Regions from separate parts of the Rhizobium sp. SU303 genome, predicted to be linked through region 3. Evidence: predicted binding sites of a transcription regulator. Region 3 holds the regulator's gene; each other region holds the start of a gene.
What was found. The regulator HrcA, encoded in region 3, represses chaperone genes, less so after heat shock. The targets are predictions, from matches to a motif close to GTTAGCACTCNCNNNNNGNGAGTGCTAAC.
Positions count from the first base shown of each region.

Region 1: the regulator HrcA is predicted to act here: its motif matches at 1,972-2,000, upstream of groES (co-chaperone GroES).
Region 2: the regulator HrcA is predicted to act here: its motif matches at 3,465-3,493, upstream of RlegSU303_RS28275 (co-chaperone GroES).

Region 1 covers NZ_CP088095.1:519,704-526,561, reverse strand. The annotation lists gene RlegSU303_RS02555 (bifunctional riboflavin kinase/FAD synthetase) at 1-784, opposite strand, end outside; gene RlegSU303_RS02550 (TIGR01459 family HAD-type hydrolase) at 815-1,663, opposite strand; gene RlegSU303_RS02545 (hypothetical protein) at 1,656-1,940, shown strand; gene groES (co-chaperone GroES) at 2,058-2,354, shown strand; gene groL (chaperonin GroEL) at 2,427-4,070, shown strand; gene RlegSU303_RS02530 (hypothetical protein) at 4,704-5,180, shown strand; gene RlegSU303_RS02525 (glutathione binding-like protein) at 5,296-6,006, opposite strand; gene RlegSU303_RS02520 (DoxX family protein) at 6,224-6,661, shown strand; gene hisG (ATP phosphoribosyltransferase) at 6,741-6,858, opposite strand, start outside.
Region 2 covers NZ_CP088096.1:778,305-785,162, reverse strand. The annotation lists gene RlegSU303_RS34430 (hypothetical protein) at 1-187, shown strand, start outside; gene RlegSU303_RS28310 (RES family NAD+ phosphorylase) at 184-828, shown strand; gene RlegSU303_RS28305 (hypothetical protein) at 1,056-1,319, shown strand; gene RlegSU303_RS28300 (hypothetical protein) at 1,364-1,633, shown strand; gene RlegSU303_RS28295 (HD domain-containing protein) at 1,753-2,172, opposite strand; gene RlegSU303_RS28290 (DUF2934 domain-containing protein) at 2,178-2,504, opposite strand; gene RlegSU303_RS28285 (hypothetical protein) at 2,561-2,917, opposite strand; gene RlegSU303_RS28280 (hypothetical protein) at 3,024-3,314, opposite strand; gene RlegSU303_RS28275 (co-chaperone GroES) at 3,639-3,953, shown strand; gene groL (chaperonin GroEL) at 4,108-5,736, shown strand; gene RlegSU303_RS28265 (hypothetical protein) at 5,790-6,026, shown strand; gene RlegSU303_RS28260 (DUF6522 family protein) at 6,083-6,361, opposite strand; gene RlegSU303_RS28255 (HPP family protein) at 6,397-6,858, opposite strand, start outside.
Region 3 covers NZ_CP088095.1:5,093-11,950, reverse strand. The annotation lists gene metK (methionine adenosyltransferase) at 1-955, shown strand, start outside; gene trmB (tRNA (guanine(46)-N(7))-methyltransferase TrmB) at 964-1,665, shown strand; gene RlegSU303_RS00060 (DUF2277 domain-containing protein) at 1,840-2,106, shown strand; gene RlegSU303_RS00055 (BQ00720 family protein) at 2,161-2,418, opposite strand; gene RlegSU303_RS00050 (Hsp20 family protein) at 2,466-2,891, opposite strand; gene RlegSU303_RS00045 (nucleoside hydrolase) at 3,169-4,113, shown strand; gene grpE (nucleotide exchange factor GrpE) at 4,154-4,786, opposite strand; gene hrcA (heat-inducible transcriptional repressor HrcA) at 4,897-5,985, opposite strand; gene rph (ribonuclease PH) at 6,114-6,833, shown strand; gene RlegSU303_RS00025 (VOC family protein) at 6,830-6,858, shown strand, end outside.

The sequences.
Region 1 (6,858 bases), 510 kb from region 3:
TTTCGAGCAGCGGTGCGCCGTTTTCCGTCACCGTCGGGCGGCGGCCATAGCTGGCGACGGCATCGTGGAGCGTGCCGTCCTGGCGGCGGAAGCGGACGGCGTAGATGCCGGCGGCAAGTTCGACCTCCGGCGGCAGGCGCATGTTGGCTGTCGGGAAACCCAGCTGCCGGCCGAGCTTTTCGCCATCGATCACCTCGGCTTCCACCGTATAGCGGTAACCGAGCATGCCGGCGACTTCGCTGACATTGCCCTCCTTCAGGAGCGCGCGGATATGGCTCGAAGAGACGACATCGGCGTTTTCGTCGCGGAAGGCATCGATCAGGGTGACGCCGAAGCCGTAGGTTTGGCCGGCATTCATCAAGAAGGCCGGACCGCCCTCGCGGCCGCGGCCAAAATGGAAATCGAAGCCGGTGACGACTTCGGAGGCGCCGAGCCAATCCTTCAGGATCGAATGGATGAAATCGTCGGCCGAGCGCTGTGAAAATTCATAGTCGAACGGATATTCGATGACCGCGTTGAAACCAAGCGTTTCCAGGATGCGGGCCTTGAGCGGCGCGGGCGTCAGCCGGAAGACCGGCGTCTGCGGCTGGAAGACCGTTCGAGGATGCGGCTCGAAGGTCAGCACCAAGCCGGGAATGCTGCGCGCCTTCGAGATCTCCAGCGCCCGGCTCAGCACCGATTGATGGCCGCGGTGCACGCCATCGAAATTGCCGATGGCAATGACGCCGCCCTTCAGATGGGCGGGTAGGGGTTCCCGGGTTTCATTGCGGTGGAAGACGGTCATCGGCTGGCTCTCTTCATGCAAGGCGTGTCTTCATGCAAGGCGGGGCATCCACCACTTTGGCGCGGCGTTTTCCCGTTCGAGATAGGCGTTGAGGAGCGCCTCGTCGGTCTCGCCGTTGAGAGTATATTCCTTAGCGTGGATACCACCGCTGATGTAGAGGAGGTCGAGGCCGTAATTCAAGGCGCCCCGCACATCGGTCGGCATGCCGTCGCCGATCGCCAGCACGCGCTCGACCGGGAAATCACCGCGAAGCTCGCGGGCAGCCGCAAGCGTCGCCTCGTAGATCGGCCGATGCGGCTTGCCGGCGATGCGGGTTTTTCCGCCGAGCTGCTCGTAATAGGCGGCCATGGCGCCGGCGCAGGGGATGATGCGATGGCCGCGCTCGACGATGAGGTCGGGATTGGCGCAGATCATCGGCACCTCGCGGGTTTTGAAATCGAGAAGCATCTCGGTGTAATCCTCCGGCTTCTCCGTCTCGTCGTCGAAAAAGCCGGTGCAGACCAGCGATTGCGCTTCGCCCGCCGGCCGGCGCTCGACGCCAATGCCTTCGAGCAGCGCCTTGTCGCGCTCGGGGCCGAGCAGAAAGACGGTCTTCGGCCCTTCGGCGATCAACCCGCGCGTGACGTCGCCGGAGGTGACGATCCTGTCATAGGCGCTGTCGGGAACGCCGATCTGGCGCAACTGCTCGACCACCTGCCAGGAAAGGCGCGGAGAATTGGTGATGAGGACGACGGCGAGGCCGCTGTCGCGTGCCGCTTCAAGGGCTGCTGCCGCCTTCGGGAACGGATCGACGCCGTTGTGAACGACGCCCCAGACATCGCAGAGCACCACATCATAGTGACCTGATATCTCCGAGAAGTTTTCTATCCGCTTGGCCATTCCGATTTCCCGATTTGCTTCAGTCACCGGTGACATTGCAAAGGCGCAAGGCGATGGCAAGGCATTTTCTTTGCTGCCGGGCCAATGCGAAGAGCTCGAACGGCGATCCGGCGAAGCGGATGGGCAAGGGGTTTTGACGATTGCCGCAAAGCGCCAGATCGCCGGCGGCGGACGAGTTCGGCAAAGTTCGGCCGCGCCATGGTTTCGGCCGCAATCTCCGACTATTCTCCGGCCTCTTCACAATTCCGGCACAAAAATTCGTGATTGCTCTCATTGACTCCTCTCGGAGCCATCCCTAAATGCTCGTCGCTAGCACTCACCGCAAGGGAGTGCTAACATCTATCCATGTGGGCCACTCCGGTCCGCGAATGTCATTCGATCGAGGGATTAGACAATGGCAAGCACCAACTTCCGCCCCCTTCACGACCGCGTCGTTGTTCGCCGCGTTGAGTCCGAAGCCAAGACCAAGGGCGGCATCATCATTCCCGATACCGCCAAGGAAAAGCCGCAGGAAGGCGAAATCGTCGCCGTCGGCTCCGGCGCGCGCGATGAGTCCGGCAAGGTCGTCGCACTCGACGTCAAGGCTGGCGACCGCATTCTGTTCGGCAAGTGGTCCGGCACCGAAGTCAAGATCGACGGCGAAGACCTTCTGATCATGAAGGAAGCCGACATCATGGGCATCATCGGCTGATCGGCCGACCTGCTTTCCCGAAATGGCTGACGGGCTCTTTGCCCGAACAACTCGAATTCAGGAGTTAAGAATATGGCATCTAAAGAAATCAAGTTTGGCCGCACCGCGCGCGAAAAGATGCTGCGCGGCGTCGACATTCTCGCCGATGCAGTCAAGGTAACGCTCGGCCCGAAGGGCCGTAACGTCATCATCGACAAGTCCTTCGGCGCGCCGCGCATCACCAAGGACGGCGTTTCCGTCGCCAAGGAAATCGAACTCGAAGACAAGTTCGAAAACATGGGCGCCCAGATGGTCCGCGAAGTTGCTTCGAAGACCAACGACATCGCCGGCGACGGCACCACGACGGCAACCGTTCTTGCCCAGGCGATCGTTCGCGAAGGCAACAAGGCCGTTGCAGCCGGCATGAACCCGATGGACCTGAAGCGCGGCATCGACCTCGCTGTCGCCGACGTCGTGAAGGATCTCCAGGCCAAGGCCAAGAAGATCTCGACTTCGGAAGAAGTTGCACAGGTCGGCACGATTTCGGCAAATGGCGACAAGCAGGTCGGTCTCGACATTGCTGAAGCCATGCAGAAGGTCGGCAACGAAGGCGTCATCACGGTTGAAGAAGCCAAGACCGCCGAAACCGAACTCGAAGTCGTCGAAGGCATGCAGTTCGACCGCGGCTACCTCAGCCCCTACTTCGTGACCAACCCGGAAAAGATGATCGCCGACCTCGAAGACGTCTTCATTCTCCTTCACGAGAAGAAGCTCTCGAACCTGCAGTCGATGCTCCCGGTTCTCGAAGCCGTCGTTCAGACCGGCAAGCCGCTCCTCATCGTTGCTGAAGACGTCGAAGGCGAAGCGCTTGCTACGCTCGTCGTCAACAAGCTGCGCGGCGGCCTGAAGATCGCTGCCGTCAAGGCGCCTGGCTTCGGCGACCGCCGCAAGGCCATGCTCGAAGACATCGCCATCCTGACGGGCGGCACTGTCATCTCCGAAGACCTCGGCATCAAGCTCGAATCCGTCACGCTCGACATGCTCGGCCGTGCCAAGAAGGTTTCGATCTCCAAGGAAAACACCACGATCGTCGACGGTTCGGGCGCCAAGACCGACATCGAAGGCCGTGTTGCCCAGATCAAGGCGCAGATCGAAGAAACCACCTCCGACTACGACCGCGAGAAGCTGCAGGAACGTCTTGCCAAGCTCGCTGGCGGCGTTGCCGTCATCCGCGTCGGCGGCTCGACGGAAGTCGAAGTGAAGGAAAAGAAGGACCGCATCGACGACGCGCTCAACGCGACGCGCGCTGCCGTTCAGGAAGGCATCGTCCCCGGCGGCGGTATCGCTCTGCTCCGCTCCTCCACGAAGATCACCGTCAAGGGTGCAAACGACGACCAGGAAGCCGGCATCAACATCGTTCGCCGCGCCCTGCAGTCGCTCGTTCGTCAGATCGCTGAAAACGCAGGCGACGAAGCCTCGATCGTTGTCGGCAAGGTCCTCGACAAGAACGAAGACAACTTCGGCTACAACGCCCAGACATCCGAATATGGCGACATGATCGCCATGGGTATCGTCGACCCGCTCAAGGTCGTTCGCACGGCGCTGCAGAACGCTGCTTCTGTCGCATCGCTGCTGATCACCACCGAAGCCATGATCGCCGAACTGCCGAAGAAAGAATCGGCTGGCGGCGGCATGCCGGGCGGCATGGGCGGAATGGGCGGAATGGACATGATGTGATCGGCGAAAGCCATCACTGACTACCATTCCGGCATCCGGAACAGGAAGGGCGGCCCTCGGGTCGCCCTTTTCTTTGACCAAAGCGATTCGACGCGCGGCACACTGATTGGCATAGCCGGCGAAACATTTACCCATCTCCCTCTTGCAGGTCCGAGGCACGAAGCTTGCGCCAAACTTGCGCTGCCTGCGTATTTCTCAGCCTGCCGGCATGCGAGAGATCGCAGTGCTGCTGCAACATTTCCGGCCTGACGTTGAGTGAAAACGTTTGCAAAGCTCTCAAAGATGATCTTCCCATGCCAATTCTCGCGAAATAGGCCGAAGATGCAGACATCCTAAGAAAAGAGGCCGATCCGAATACCCCTTAAAAAGCCGTTGCCGTTTGTCCAAAAGCCCCTATAAATCCGCGCTGCACTTCAACCGCGCCCGGCGATAGTTCTCGCCAATAGACGAGGCCGGAGCACGGAGAGCATACGTGAACGTTCGGCTTTGAGGGGCTCCGGTTACGGAGGCCAGATGGCCGTGGCAATAATCGCCGGAGGTAAGCGCGGGCATCATGCCCGCTGCTGCGTGATCCTGTTTCTTTGTGTTTGCCGAGCGTGCGGCCGAGGAGCCGCATCCGAACGGGGGAACGCCTTGTTTAACATCGCCAGAGCCAATGCAGCCGTACCTTTGACACCCAGCTCGCTTGATGACGCCAATCAAAATCATAAGATGTTGGCGCAGTTTTCCGTTTCCGAAGCCTGGACTGGAGATTTTTCGAGCGGCATGCTCCGTCTCGGCGAATGGAGCGCGATGCTGCACGGCCTTGCCACGCAGGATTGCGGGCTGCTCGGCCTGATCCGCTGCTATGATGCCAAGGACCGCAGCCACATATTGGAGCTGTTCGAGCAGGCGGCGACGCTCTGCTCCTCCTTCTGTTTTTCGACGACGATCATCATGCCGAACGGCTTTCGCCAGCCGCTCTTCTGCATGGGCGAGTCCAATGGTCTCGAGCAGAAATACAGCGGCAGCATGGCCGGCGTTTTCGTCTTTCCGCGCTTCAAGCTGGAAGGCGCAAAGCAGATCACGACAGCGCCGCGCAGCTTTTCAGACGCGCAAAGGACGCTGTAGCATTTTGAATTGCTGCATCATTTTATTCAGTCGCCAGCAATAAGCCGGAAAAGCAAAATCAATGGCCGCCCCGACGTCTGCGAGGGCGGCCTTTCTACTTTCCAGCTATCTTTCGTTACTCCGGCTTGACCGGTATGTTTAGACCCCTGGCACTTGCCGGACGAGCGATGCAGCGCTCCAGCCAATCCGAGACGGCGGGGAATTTCGCGTATTCGAGAACCTCGCGGCCGCCATAGAAGATATCGGCACCGCGAACCCAGGTGAAGGTGGTGATGTCGGCGATGGTGTACTGGTCGCCCATGATCCACTGACGGCCCTTCAACCGGTCTTCAAGCACCCCGAGCAGGCGCTTGGATTCATCGCGATAACGCTCCACCGGGTAGGAATTGTTGACGACCTTGTCGGCGGCAAATTTGTAGAAATGACCGAACTGGCCGAACATCGGGCCGATGCCCGCCATCTGGAAAAACACCCATTGGATGGTTTCATATCGGCCGGCAGCATCGGCAGGGATGAGCTTGCCAGTTTTTTCCGCGAGATAAAGCAGAATGGCGCCGGATTCGAAAAGGCCGATCGGCTTCCCATCCGGCCCGTTCGGATCAATGATCGCCGGAATGCGGCCGTTTGGGTTGAGAGATTCGAATTCCGGCGACTTCTGCTCGTTGGCGGCGAAGGAAATATAATGCGGCTCGTAGGCAAGGCCGAGCTCCTCGAGGGCGACTGAGACCTTCACCCCATTCGGCGTCTGCAGGGAATAGAGCTGGATGATGTCGGGATTTTTCGCCGGCCAGCGCGTCGTGATCGGAAATGCGGAAAGATCTGCCATCGGATTCTCCATGTTGGGCGCTGACCATAAAAGACCGGGCTTGGCAAAGGCAAGCGGGGAGACCGCAAGGTAGATCGTTCCATATTAGTGAACGAAGTGTCCCCTTTCGTTTATCTTTCCACAACAAGAGAAAAGAGCGACATAGAGGCATCCGAGGTCGAACCGGTGCCGGGGCGGCACCGTGATCTCCAAAGTCCTTGAAACGGAGACAACGTCCATGTCGAACAACGTCATCATCCTGATTGCCCGTATCCTGCTTTCCTTCATGTTCATCTTCGCCGGCTTCGGCAAGGTAACCGATCCGGCCTCGACCGCAGGCATGATCGCCGGCGCCGGTCTTCCGGCGTCCACCGCGCTCGCCTATCTCGCCGGCCTCTTCGAACTCGCAACCGGCATTGCCGTGCTCGTCGGCTTCCAGGTCCGCATCGTCGGCTGGCTGCTCGCCGTCTTCTGTGTCTTCACCGGCCTTGTCTTCCATCTTGCACCGGTCAATGTTCCGGATTTCCCGGCCGCCGCCAACGGCTGGATCAACGGCCTGAACTTCGTCAATCTCATGAAGAACATCACGCTCGCCGGCGCCTATATCATGCTCGCCACCAATGGCGCAGGCGCCTACTCGCTCGACGCCCGCCGCGGCGCCTACGCAGCTGCGTAACACCAGCAGACATCCTCCCAGACATAGCGAACCCGCCGTCATCCGACGGCGGGTTTTCTTTTGGTCTTTATGACTGAGATCAGAGGGCGGCGCGCACTGCCTCTATGATCGCCTGCACGACAGGCTCGCCGGCGTGGCTTTCCTTGCGGGCGCGCACCAGGCAGGCCTGCGAATGCAGGATGACACCGTCCTGGAGC
Region 2 (6,858 bases), on a different replicon from region 3:
ACGGCCACATCCTGCAATCAAGAAGGCGCTTGCGGCTCTTCCGGAGAACCTGTCTCCGTGGCAGCGCGCATTCTGGTTCGTTTCAACGAACGGCTGGCTTGACGACAAGGCGCCCATGGATGTGCTTGACGATATGGACGCGGTGACGGCTGCCGCGACCCGCGAGCGGCAAGAAGTCGCTGGGTGAGCCACCCTCCTCTGCCAAGCCCGCCGTCGCCCTTTCCAACGATCAACATCCGGACGGTCAAGGCAGGTACGGCGCTTCATCGAAGCCATCTGTCTTCGTTCCGGGCAGGGCAATTCAATCCCTGCAAGGGACAAGCGACCCAATTCGCACCGTTCAACGACGCGCACGGCAATTGTGTCGCGACGCTCTATGCGGCAACGAGCAGAGAGGCGGCCGCCTTCGAGTCGATCTTTCACGACATCGAACCGGCCGCCGCTTTCAAGACCGTCCGGCTTGCCGTCGTCGAAGCGCGAACGGTCAGCGTCATCGCGCCAAAGCGTGATCTGCAGCTGGCAAGCCTTTTCGCACCCGATTTGAAGGCCTGGAAACTCCGTCGAACGGATCTCATCGAAACGCCGAAGTCGACCTATGGCGAGACCGTCCTGTGGGCCGAAACCATTCATCGGGCGCGCACCGACATTGACGGGTTGATCTGGACGTCCCGCCAGTGCGACCCCGAACAATGCATCATCCTGTTCGAGGATCGCTTGGCAGAGGACCGGCTCGACGTCGTTCAATCCATCGACGCCGGTGCGGACGCCGATCGCCTTCTCGAACTGCGGGACTATGGGCGCCGTGCGGGCATCACGATCATATCTTAGCGCCAATGACGCTCGCTGACTCCGGAACCGTCACCAAAGCTATTTTCAAAAACCAATGCGCGCTCAACGCCGCCGTCGCATAATATTTTCGAATTACCCAATAATTATATTTATACCTTCAACTAATGAATAAGAAAAACCCACTCTTCGCAACATTGCTGTAATGAAATCCGGCAAAGCGCAGCATACTCAGCTTTCAGTTTCCGAAATCTTGAGAGGAGGACGCAATGCCTACCATAATGATCTGCCACGACGTCAAAGACACGAAACACTGGCTCGCCTCACCGATCCGCAAGCAGGTATTGGAACCCGTTGGCGTCACGAACATTCGCACGTTTACAGACCCTCAAAACTCCAACCGCGTCGGCTTGGTCATGGACGTTGCAGACATGGAAAAGTTGATGGCCTTCATGCAGACCAAGACAGCGGCCGATGCGATGGCCAGTGACGGCGTCTTGCCCGAGACCATGACGTTCCTCGTTCAATCATAACACACATCTCGACGAGACTTGGAAATGCAACGCGGGAGGATGATATGACGACATTATTCGTAAGGCACGAGGTCTCCGATTATGCCGCCTGGCGCAAGATATATGATGGCTTTTCGCCGGTGCAGAAGGCCAATGGGGTGACGGCGCAAGCCGTTTATCGCGCCATCGACAATCCGAACGATATTACCGTCACCCACGAGTTTGCCACGCTTGAAGCGGCGCAGGCATTCAGCAAGCTGGACGAGTTGAAGACGGCGATGCGCACGGGAGGCGTGCTCGGCGCCCCGACGGTGTGGTTTGCCAACAAAGCATGAAATGCGGCCAAACGGGCTCCGTCGCTGCAAGCGGAGGCCAGGTTGCGGTCACGCTCTGCACGTGACATGGAAGCCGAGGAGTGCGCCCTTGCGCCGATTCCCGACCTTTGTCCGCGTTCCTATTGTCCGTTCCTGATGTCGCGCAGGAGATCCAGGCCGCGCTGGTATTTTTCCGTTTTCTTGCCAGCTTGTTCGGCCTGTCGGAGATTGTCTTCGAGGTCGGCCTGTTTGACGGGCAAGGCCAGCGGGTTTGATGCCGCACGTCTGACGAAGCCGTCATCCGGTTCGTCCGGTCGCCGTGTCAGAGCATTTACCGCGGCGATGATCGCCGGCGGAAAGCCTTCTTCCCTCAGCCTGTCGAGCGTCCAGCCGCTTCCCTTCTCGACGACGTCATGAAGGTAGGCGACCGTTCGCGTCTCCTCACCGGAAACGAGAAGCGCTACCCGCTGGCAGTGCTCGAAGAACGGCCGGCCGGTCTTGTCCGCTTGGCCTTCGTGGGCCGTAAGAGCGATCTGGATGGCATGGTCGAGATGCTGCATGGCGATCAAGGCCCTTCGGTCTTCCTGATCTTCCGCCAGGAAGGCTTTTCGCCCGTCGTCATCTCGATGTCAGGGACGGGAGCCGCGGCGGCCTGGACAGGTCTCGCCCGTGGCCGATCGAGATCGCCACTCTCGCCGGCGCCTTGAAGCAGCGCCGCGTCATCCCTGTCGTCTTCATCGAGCAGGTTCTGCAGCGTCTCATTCTCGTCCTCGCCGGCAAGTTCGTCGCAGGCTTGAAGCCAATGGCGCTGGTCAGCGCCATCCGGGCGGCCCTCGGCCTCCCAGATTTCGTAGGCACGGCGACGGATCTGCTCGTGCTTGTCTATAGCCATGATCGCCTCCAAGCGCATTGGAACGAGCCCGCCCGAAGAGCGGCTCGGCCGCCCTTTCAGGGCGTGTTGATGGTTGGAAGAAAATCCTCCACCTGCTTGCGTTGATCCTTTGGAAGCGTCTCCACCCGTTCCTTCCAGAACCGTTCGGCCTCCGGCGGATCCTTGTCCCAGTGGCGAACATCGGTGATATTGTCATCGATCATCGACCGGCGTTGGCCGCCGAGACTGAGATATTCCTTTGCAAGCTTCAGGCTTGGGGTTTCGGTGCCGCGATCGCGATCTAATGCCGAACTCACGTTGCGCCGGGCAGTCTCCAATGCCCTTTTGCGGTCGGTCTCGGCCCGTTCGCTATCGGCGGACCGCGCATCGTCGGTGCCGCTCTCTGGCGGCACGTTGGATCTGGAAGTCATCATGGATCACCTTTCGATGTTGTGATCCAATAACCTTCGCAAGCAGTGAGAGTTCCGTGTGGGTGGCGATTGATTTGAGCGGGCGACCGAGGCGGGCCCGAAGCGGCGATCAATGGACGGCCATGCTCACCATCCGATAGGGGTGCACGGCTTCGAATTGCGAGATCATCGCCGTTGCCTGCTGCAATACGAGCTCGGCATTTTCCGGATCGTCACGGGCGAGCTCATCGGCGTTGACGCGGATCGCTTCAGCCATGTTGTTGGAGAGTGCCGCAAAATGCGTATTGCCTTCGACAAAGGCCTCACGCGCCGTGTCCTCCAGCGTACGAGCGATATCGACGAGGATTTCCTCGCGTTCCTCGATACTGAGGTCTTTGATTAGTTTGGTGTTCTCTTCCATGTCACTCACTCCTAAAGACGTGGGACGGTGACCGAGCTCATCAAGCCTCGGCCACCAAAGAACTAGGAATGCCGAAATACGGATTCAAGCCTCAATGCCGTTCGCCCTTTTATTCGAACGCAGGAGCCGATTGTCTGTTCCCTGTTGGGCGTTAGCAGTCTCCGGCGGAGAGTGCTAATTTTTCTTTCGCCGCCTCTTGAAATTGCTGAACCCTCGAACCAGATCATTCGCGCAAGGCGCGCGCGCGAACCTGCACCCGCCCGGATTGGTTATCCGGTCCGGCCACGGGAACAACGTCATCATTGTTCATCGATAGAGGAAGACATGTCGTTTCGACCGCTTCATGACCGTATTCTCGTCCGCCGGGTCGATTCAGAGGAAAAGACCAAGGGCGGCATCATCATTCCCGACACCGCCAAGGAGAAGCCGCAGGAAGGCGAGGTTATCGCCGTCGGCCCCGGCGCACGCAACGACGCCGGACAGATTCAGGCTCTCGACGTCAAGCCCGGCGATCGCATCCTGTTCGGCAAATGGTCCGGCACCGAGATCAAGATCAATGGCGAAGATCGGCTGATCATGAAGGAAAGCGACGTGATGGGGATTATCGAAACCCGGGGCGAAAAGAAGCAGGCCGCCTGAGATTCCTGCGGGCATCCGTCGATGCAGGAGCGCATCGGCTTTTCATGGAAACGCAGAACCGCTCCAACCTTTTATTTCTGACGCAATTCCAAACGGAAAACCACGTCGCACTTTTCCAGGAATTGCTCTGGCTGCCTATGAAGGAGTGAGGACAATGGCTGCTAAAGAAATCAAATTCAGCACCGAAGCCCGTGAGAAGATGCTGCGTGGCGTCGACATCCTGGCCAACGCCGTGAAGGCGACCCTCGGCCCGAAAGGCCGCAACGTCGTGATCGAAAGGTCTTTCGGCGCACCGCGCATGACCAAGGACGGCGTTTCGGTCGCCAAGGAAATCGAACTCGAAGACAAGTTCGAAAACATGGGCGCCCAGATGGTCCGCGAAGTCGCCTCGAAGACCAGCGACGTCGCCGGCGACGGCACCACGACGGCAACGGTGCTGGCCCAGGCAATCGTCAAGGAGGGCGCCAAGGCCGTTACGTCGGGCATGAACCCGATGGACCTGAAACGCGGCATCGATCTTGCGGTCGGCGCCATCGTTGCGGAACTGAAGGCCAACGCCCGCAAGATCTCCAACAATTCCGAAATCGCCCAGGTCGGCACGATCTCCGCCAATGGCGATGCCGAAATCGGCCGCTTTTTGGCGGAAGCGATGGAAAGGGTCGGCAATGATGGCGTCATCACGGTTGAAGAAGCCAAGACCGCCGAAACCGAACTCGAAGTCGTCGAAGGCATGCAGTTCGACCGCGGCTATCTCAGCCCCTATTTCGTGACCAATGCCGACAAGATGCGGGTCGAGTTTGAAGACCCCTATATTCTCATCCACGAGAAGAAGCTCTCGAACCTGCAGTCGATGCTCCCGGTTCTCGAAGCCGTCGTCCAATCCAGCAAGCCGCTGCTGATCATCGCTGAAGACGTCGAAGGCGAGGCGCTTGCGACCCTCGTCGTCAACAAGCTGCGCGGCGGCCTGAAGATCGCCGCCGTCAAGGCGCCTGGCTTCGGCGACCGCCGCAAGGCCATGCTGGAAGACATCGCCATCCTGACCGCCGGCACTGTCATCTCCGAAGATCTCGGCATCAAGCTCGAATCCGTCACGCTCGACATGCTCGGCCGTGCCAAGAAGGTGTCGATCGAGAAGGAAAACACCATGATTGTCGACGGTTCGGGCGCCAAGTCCGACATCCAAGGCCGTGTTGCCCAGATCCGCGCCCAGATCGAAGAAACCACGTCCGACTACGACCGCGAGAAGCTGCAGGAACGCCTTGCCAAGCTCGCCGGCGGCGTTGCCGTCATCCGCGTCGGCGGCTCGACGGAAGTCGAGGTGAAGGAAAAGAAGGACCGCGTCGACGACGCGCTTCATGCAACCCGCGCGGCGGTCGAGGAGGGTATCCTGCCGGGCGGAGGCGTGGCGCTGCTGCGCGCCGTCAAGGCGCTCGATAATCTCAGCGTGGCCAACCAGGACCAGCGCGTCGGTATCGATATCGTCCGTCGCGCTCTCGAGGCGCCGGCTCGCCAGATCGCCGAAAATGCCGGAGCGGAAGGCTCGATCGTCGTCGGCAAGCTGCGCGAGAAAAGCGAGTTCTCCTACGGCTGGAACGCTCAGACGGGCGAATATGGCGACCTCTATGCCCAGGGCGTCATCGATCCGGCCAAGGTTGTTCGCACTGCGCTTCAGGATGCCGCCTCCATTGCCGGTCTTCTCGTCACGACGGAAGCCATGATCGCCGAAAAACCCAAGAAGGACGCCGCTCCGCCAATGCCTCCCGGCGCCGGCATGGATTTCTAGAAAGGCTGCCGGCCCGCCCGCACCCCGGGCGGGCCTTGTCTAAGGGAATAGAGATGGTTCAAACGATCAAAAGCCGATCGCAGGTACCGCTGGACTCCCGCGATCTCGAAATCTGCCAGCAGGTCTTCGACAAGATCAGATCCGATTACCAGGTGGCAAAGGACAGCGACGAAGCCGAACGAATGGCGAGCATCGTCATCGAGCTCTACCGACAGGGCGTACGCGACCCCAATCACCTGCAGTCGATGGTCGAGGCGGCCCGCGGCCTCTTCGAAACGAACGAGCGGTAGGGAATGCCGTGCCTGCGCGTAATAAGCACCGCGTGGGAGCACATATCATGATGGTGTCAGCGCGGGTGCCGTCCGGAGGATCTTCCCCGGAGAACGGTCATCTGTTCCTGCTGCACTTCATTTTCATCGTTCAAAACGGCTTGCCAAAGCCTGTTGCCGAGCCGAAGCGACACCCGTTTCGTCCCCTCATGTTCAGCGGTACCGATTTCCACGGAACTGACGACGGAACCATGGCGCATGTGGCGGCGAAGATCGGCGAGCGACAGCCCGAACCGCTCCGCCAGTTCCGATGATTCCAGGATGAAGTCGCCATTTGAATCGCGCTCGATCAGCACCGACTTTTTCTCCAGCTACGTCTCACGCCGACCGCTCACGCCACCGCCGGGATCGCATTCTCTTCCTTCGGCAGCAGTCGCGCTACTGCGCTCAGCAGATCCGTCTGCGATATCACGCCAAGGATCCGATAATCGTCATCGACAATGATGACGGCATGCGTGCGTCCGTCCGTCAGAACGGGCAATAGCGACAGGGCGGGGTCCGAAGGCCTCGCTACCGTCGGTCTCGAGATCGCATGCGCGATGGTCTCGGTGCCCCTCGACAATTCCCGCAAGCCGACGGTGCCGATGAGGCGGCCCTCCGGGTCCTTCACCGGCAGCGTACGGATATTATGCTTCAAGAGAAGATGCCGTGCGGCATCCGGCTCCGGAGCTTCGCCAATGGCGATCACGTCACGCGACATGATATCGGCACAGCTGATCTTGCCGTTTGAGCGGATGGCCGCCTGCAGCTGGACCTGCTGCAACAGCCGGCCAAGGTCTGCCCGATCGATATC
Region 3 (6,858 bases):
CAAGGATATCGGTTACGAGCAGGACGGCTTCCACTGGAAGACGGCAAAGATCGACGTGCTCCTGCACTCGCAGTCGGCCGACATCGCGCAGGGCGTCGACAGCGCCGCCGACCAGCAGGGCGACGAGGGCGCCGGCGACCAGGGCATCATGTTCGGTTACGCCTGCCGTGAAACGCCGGACCTGATGCCGGCGCCGATCTACTATTCCCACAAGATCCTGCAGCTGCTCGCAGTTGCCCGCAAGAAGGGTGACGGCGAAGTCGCCAAGCTCGGCCCCGACGCCAAGAGCCAGGTGACCGTGCGTTACGTCGACGGCAAGCCGTCGGAAGCAACCTCGATCGTGCTTTCGACCCAGCATCTCGACGAGAGCTGGGATTCGAACAAGGTCCGCGCCGTCGTCGAGCCCTATATCCGCGAAGCGCTCGGCGAACTGAAGATCGCCGACGATTGCAAGTGGTACATCAACCCGACCGGCAAGTTCGTCATCGGCGGACCGGACGGCGATGCGGGCCTCACCGGCCGCAAGATCATCGTCGACACCTACGGCGGCGCCGCTCCGCATGGCGGTGGCGCATTCTCCGGCAAGGACACGACGAAGGTCGACCGTTCGGCCGCCTATGCCGCCCGCTATCTTGCCAAGAACGTCGTCGCCGCCGGCCTTGCCGACCGCTGCACGATCCAGATCTCCTACGCGATCGGCGTCGCCCAACCGCTGTCGATCTATGTCGACCTGCATGGCACCGGCAAGGTCACCGAGGATCAGATCGAAGCGGCTATCCGCAAGAACATGGACCTTTCGCCGACCGGTATCCGCCGCCATCTCGACCTCAACAAGCCGATCTATGCCAAGACCTCCGCTTACGGCCATTTCGGCCGCAAGGCCGGCCGCGACGGCTCGTTCTCCTGGGAGCGCACCGACCTCGTGAAGGCGCTCAAGGAAAGCGTGAAGGCCTGAGATAAAGCATGACGGATATGGAACGCCGCGGCCGGGCGACCGAAGCCTTCTTCGGTCGCCGCAAGGGCAAGGCCCTGCGCGAACAGCAGGCCGAGACGCTGAACAGTCTCTTGCCGGCATTCCTGATCGATCTTACAGCGGCTCCCCCGGAGCCGCTGACTTCCCTCTTCCCGGTTCCGGTCGAAAGATTGCGGCTGGAAATCGGTTTCGGCGGCGGCGAGCATCTGATCCACCGTGCGCTGGAGAGGCCTTCGACTGGCTTCATCGGTGTCGAACCCTTCGTCAATTCCATGCAGAAGCTGCTGTCGCGCATCGGCGAGACGGGTGCCACCAATATCCGCGTCTATAATGACGACGCGACGCAGCTGCTCGACTGGCTGCCGGACGGCTCACTCGATCAGATCGATCTGCTCTATCCCGATCCCTGGCCGAAGCGGAAGCACTGGAAGCGGCGTTTCGTCTCGAAAACCAATCTCGGCCGCTTTCATCGCGTGCTGAAGCCCGGCGGCCTGTTCTGCTTCGCCTCCGACATCGATACCTATGTGAACTGGACGCTGATCAAATGCCGCGACCATGGCGGCTTCGATTGGATAGCCGACAATGCAGCCGATTGGCTGACCCCCTATGAGGGCTGGCCGAGCACACGTTACGAGGCCAAGGCGCGGCGCGAGGGCCGGTCTTCGGCCTATCTGACTTTCAGGAAAATCTGAGGCCGCCTGCAAGTCGTCGAACAGCGACAACAGACCGAACTGAACGGGCTGCGCCCTCACCTGCGACGCGTAGAGTTCCGCCGTTGGACCGGTTGCCATTGGCGCTCACGCGACTATTTTCTGTGCTGGCCACCCTTCTCTCAATGGAAGAGAGAAAATGACCGGGAGCAAGTCATGTGCCGAAATATAAAACCCCTGTTCAATTTCGATCCGCCAGCGACGGACGACGAGATCCACGATGCCGCGCTCCAGTTCGTGCGCAAGGTGAGCGGAACGACCAAACCGTCGAAGCGCAACGAGGTCGCATTCGAGCACGCGGTCAGTTCGATCGCGGCATGTGCCCGCGAGCTGCTCGATTCGCTGGAAACGTCTCAACCTCCTCGTGATCGCGAAGAGGTCGCGGCAAAGGCGCGCGCGAGAACGGCGGTCCGGTTCGCTTAAGGAAACCCTGTCACGCACAGGAGATCTCAATCAAGGCTCAAATGGCCTTGACGGTCAGTGCAGGCTGACCGTCTTCAATTCGTCCTCGGCAGCCTTGAAAAAGGTGCTGGAGCGGTTGTCCGTCAAAAGGATCGGCGTGCCGTCGGCGCCGAAGAGTGCCCAGAGATCGACGTTCGGATCGATATCCGGCGCCTCGGGAAAGCACTTGGCGACCTCATCGGTCCGCATTTTTCTGATATAGGCGACCTCGCCGTTGCCGATGTGGGCAAGCTCGGATTTGGTCAAGTGAGACGTGGCTTCTTTCATCAACATTCCTGTTCCTCCGGGAGAAGGGACCAACGGTTCGACAAACCGTTGTGCTACTGTGAGACCGAAATGTTAATTTTCTTGACCATGCGCGCGGGTTCCGGACGAATTAGATCGACGGAGAGCAGACCGTTCTTCAGGCCGGCGCCGAGCACCTGCATGCCGTCGGCAAGAACGAAAGTACGCTGGAACTGACGGGCGGCGATACCGCGATAAAGATAGTCCCGTTCACCCTGTTCGGCCTGGCGGCCGCGGATCACAAGCTGATTCTCCTCAATGGAGACATCGAGTTCCTCCTCGCTGAAGCCGGCCACGGCAAGGGTGATGCGCAGACGTTCCGGCGCGCCGGTGTCGGCGGCGATGCGTTCGATATTATAAGGTGGATATCCGTCACTTGCCTTGGAAATGCGCTCCAGCGTCTTTTCCATGGCATCGAAGCCCAGAAGCAGCGGGCTGGCGAAAGGGGTAATGCGGCTCATCTCGTTTCAAGTCCTTGATGCAAGCGACCATCCCGGACCTTAACGGCAGCATCCGGATGCCGCTAATATGGGGAGAAGAGCCCGGCGCTGCAAGGCATAGGGCGCGACGTGTCGGCGCCACCTTCTCAATTTTAAGCTGGCGTCAGGCTCTTTCCTTGACAAAGCGCCTGCTGCCTCGCATCAAAACATGCCCGCGCGGATTGTGCTGATTTGTGACGGAACGTGAAGAAATCGGTGCATGCCCGATAACACGCAGTGCGAGGATGGAACGATCGGAATGGCAAGCGCAAGAAAGATCATCATCGACACGGATCCCGGCCAGGACGACGCGGCCGCCATCATGCTTGCCTTCGGCAGCCCCGATGAGCTGGAGGTGCTGGGGGTCACGACGGTCGCCGGCAACGTGCCGCTTTCGCTCACCAGCCGCAATGCGCGCATCGTCTGCGAGCTCTGCGGCCGGACGGAGACGAAGGTTTTCGCCGGCGCCGACGCGCCGATCGCCCGCAAGCTGGTGACCGCCGAACATGTGCATGGCAAAACCGGCCTCGACGGTCCGGAACTCAGCGAACCGACAATGGCGCTGCAGCCCGGCCATGCTGTCGACTTCATCATCGAGACGCTGCGCCGCGAGCCGGAAGGAACGGTGACGGTCTGCACGCTCGGGCCGCTCACCAATATCGGCATGGCCTTCCAGAAGGCGCCCGACATCGTCCCCCGCATCCGCGAACTGGTGATGATGGGCGGCGGCTTTTTCGAGGGCGGCAACATCACGCCGGTGGCCGAATTCAACATCTATGTCGACCCAGAGGCCGCCGATATCGTCTTCCGCTCAGGCGTTCCGATCGTGATGATGCCGCTAGACGTGACGCATCAATTGCTGACCCGTAAGGATCGGGTGAAGCGCATGGCCGAGATCGGCACAGCGCCGGCAAAGGCCATGGTCGAGATGCTGGAATTCTTCGAACGCTTCGACATCGAGAAATACGGTTCCGACGGCGGGCCGCTACACGACCCGACCGTCGTCGCCTATCTGCTGAAGCCGGAGCTTTTCAAGGGCCGGGACTGCAATGTCGAGATCGAGGTCCAGTCCGAACTCACGGTCGGCATGACGGTCGTCGACTGGTGGCATGTGACCGAGCGCAAGCGCAATGCCAGGGTCATGCGCCATGTCGATGCGGACGGCTTCTTCGATCTGCTGATCGAACGCTTCGCCCGCATCTAAAACTTCGGTCTCCTTCCTCGCAAGGAGGAAAGAAACGACCTCAGGCGTCCTTCTCGTCGAAGACGGAGTTGGTTTCGGCTTCGGCCGGCTTCGGGCCGCCCTTGGCGACACCGACCATGGCCGGGCGCAGCACGCGCTCGCCGATGGAGAAGCCTGCCTGCACGACCTGGACGACGGTATTGTTCGGCACGTCGGGGTTCGGCACCTCGAACATTGCCTGATGGAAATTCGGATCGAACTTCTGGCCAACCGGCTCCAGCTTGCGAACGCCGTGGCGCTCGAGAGCCGACAGCATGGCGCGCTCGGTCATTTCGACACCCTCGATCAGCGTGCTCAGGCCGGCATCGGCCGTAGCCTTGGTCTCCGGAGCGATGGCATCGAGCGCGCGGCGCAGATTATCCGAGACGGCGAGCATGTCGCGCGCGAAACCCGCGACGGAATAGGACTTGGCATCCTTCACCTCGCGTTCGGTGCGGCGGCGCAGATTGTCCATCTCGGCAGCAAGGCGCAGATAGCGGTCACGCAGTTCGCCGTTTTCGGCTTTCAGAAGCTCGATCGGGTCCGGCTGGGCGGGCTCTTGCTGCGCAGTTTCGTTCTCGACGTAGGCGGTAGCGTCGGCTGCGGCATCCGCCGCAGTTGCGTCAGGTCCGTTTTTCGTCGTGTCATCGGTCATGACGGTCTCCGGTTGGTGTCTTCAGATGCGCCCGATATCGAGGTTTGACCGAAAAAAATCAAGTCTGCGTGACAAAGAAGCGAAAATTCCGCGTGACTGATAGCTGCGCGTCAAAGCTGATTGCGCGAAAGGCGGGAGACGAGCTGGGCTGTATAGTCCACCATCGGCACGATGCGGGAATAATTCAGCCGCGTCGGGCCGATGACGCCGACGGCACCGACGATGCGATCGTCGTCGTCACGATAGGGTGCGACGATGAGCGATGAGCCGGACAGCGAGAAGAGCTTGTTTTCCGAACCGATGAAGATGCGCACGCCCGAACCGCTTTCGGCGAGATTGAGGATCTCGATCAGGCTGTCCTTCTTCTCGAGATCGTCGAACAGCAGGCGCAGCCGGTCGAGATCCTCGGCGCCGGCGAGGCCTTCGAGCAGGTTGGCGCGGCCGCGGATGATCAGTTGGGTGGGCTTTCCCTCGTCCGGGCTGCCGGCCCAGACAGCAATGCCGCGCTCGACCAGATCGCGCGACAGGGCATCGAGTTCGTGACGAACGTCGTCCTTCAACCGGCTTAATTGTTTGCGAAGCTCCGGCAGGGTCTGGCCGGACATATGGGCATTGAGGAAATTCGCAGCTTCGGTCAGCTGCGAGGAGGTGACGCCTGCCGGCAGCTCGATGATGCGGTTTTCCACCTGATCGTGATCGCCGACGAGCACGGCCAGCGCCTTTGTCGGTTCGAGCCGGATGAACTCGACATGTTTCAGCACCGGATCGCTTTTCGAGGTGATGACGAGGCCGGCGCCGCGCGAAATGCCGGATAACATGCGGCTGGCCTCGTTCATCATCGATTCGACGGGATTGCCGCCGCTTTCGACCCGCACCTGGCGGTCGATGTTGGCGCGTTCCTCGGCCGAGAGGTCACCGACCTGCATGAAGGCATCGACGAAGAAGCGCAGGCCGATCTGGGTCGGCAACCGGCCGGCGCTGACATGCGGCGAATAGATCAGGCCGAGCTCTTCGAGATCGCTCATGACGTTGCGCACCGAGGCCGGCGACAGCGACATCGGCAGGATACGGGACAGGTTGCGCGAACCGAGCGGCTCGCCGCTTTCCAGATAACCTTCGACGATGCGACGAAAAATTTCCCTGGAGCGCTCGTCCAGCGCAGCTACGGCATCCGAAACCGACGTCGACCTGATGCCCATGAAGCTTTCGAACCCGTGCTGATGATACTTCCCGAAAAGTAAGTCAAACTAACACCCGTGGCAAAAGGGAATTTGCAAATGAGCGCCGCCAATCGTAGAAGCGGTCAAATAAACCCCAGGAGATAAGAATGCGGCCTTCAGGCAGAAAAATCGACCAGATGCGCAAGGTCTCGTTCGAGCGCAATTTTTCCAAGCATGCGGAAGGCTCCTGCCTGGTGAAGTTCGGCGATACGCATGTGCTCTGCACGGCGAGCCTCGAAGAAAAGACGCCGCCATGGCTGCGTAATACCGGCAAGGGCTGGGTCACGGCCGAATACGGCATGCTGCCGCGGGCGACCGGCGAACGCATGAAGCGCGAAGCCGCCGCCGGCAAGCAGGGCGGCCGCACCCAGGAAATCCAGCGACTGATCGGCCGGTCGCTGCGCGCCGTCGTCGACCTGCAGGCGCTCGGCGAACGGCAGATCACGCTGGATTGCGACGTCATCCAGGCCGATGGCGGCACGCGGACCGCCTCGATCACCGGCGGCTGGATCGCGCTTTACGACTGCCTGAAATGGATGGAAAGCCGCAACATGATCAAGGTCGACCGGGTCCTGAAGGATCATGTCGCCGCCATCTCCTGCGGTATCTTCGCCAGCCAGCCGGTGATCGATCTCGATTACCTCGAGGATTCCTCGGCCGAGACCGATGCGAACTTCGTCATGACGGGCACCGGCGGGATCGTCGAGATCCAGGGCACGGCCGAAGGCACGCCGTTCAGCGAGGGCGAATTCACCTCGCTGATGCAGCTTGCCAGAAACGGCATCGGCGAACTCGTGGCGCTGCAGAAGCAAGCCGTCGAAGGATGAACCCCATGCTGGAAGGCATGTTGGA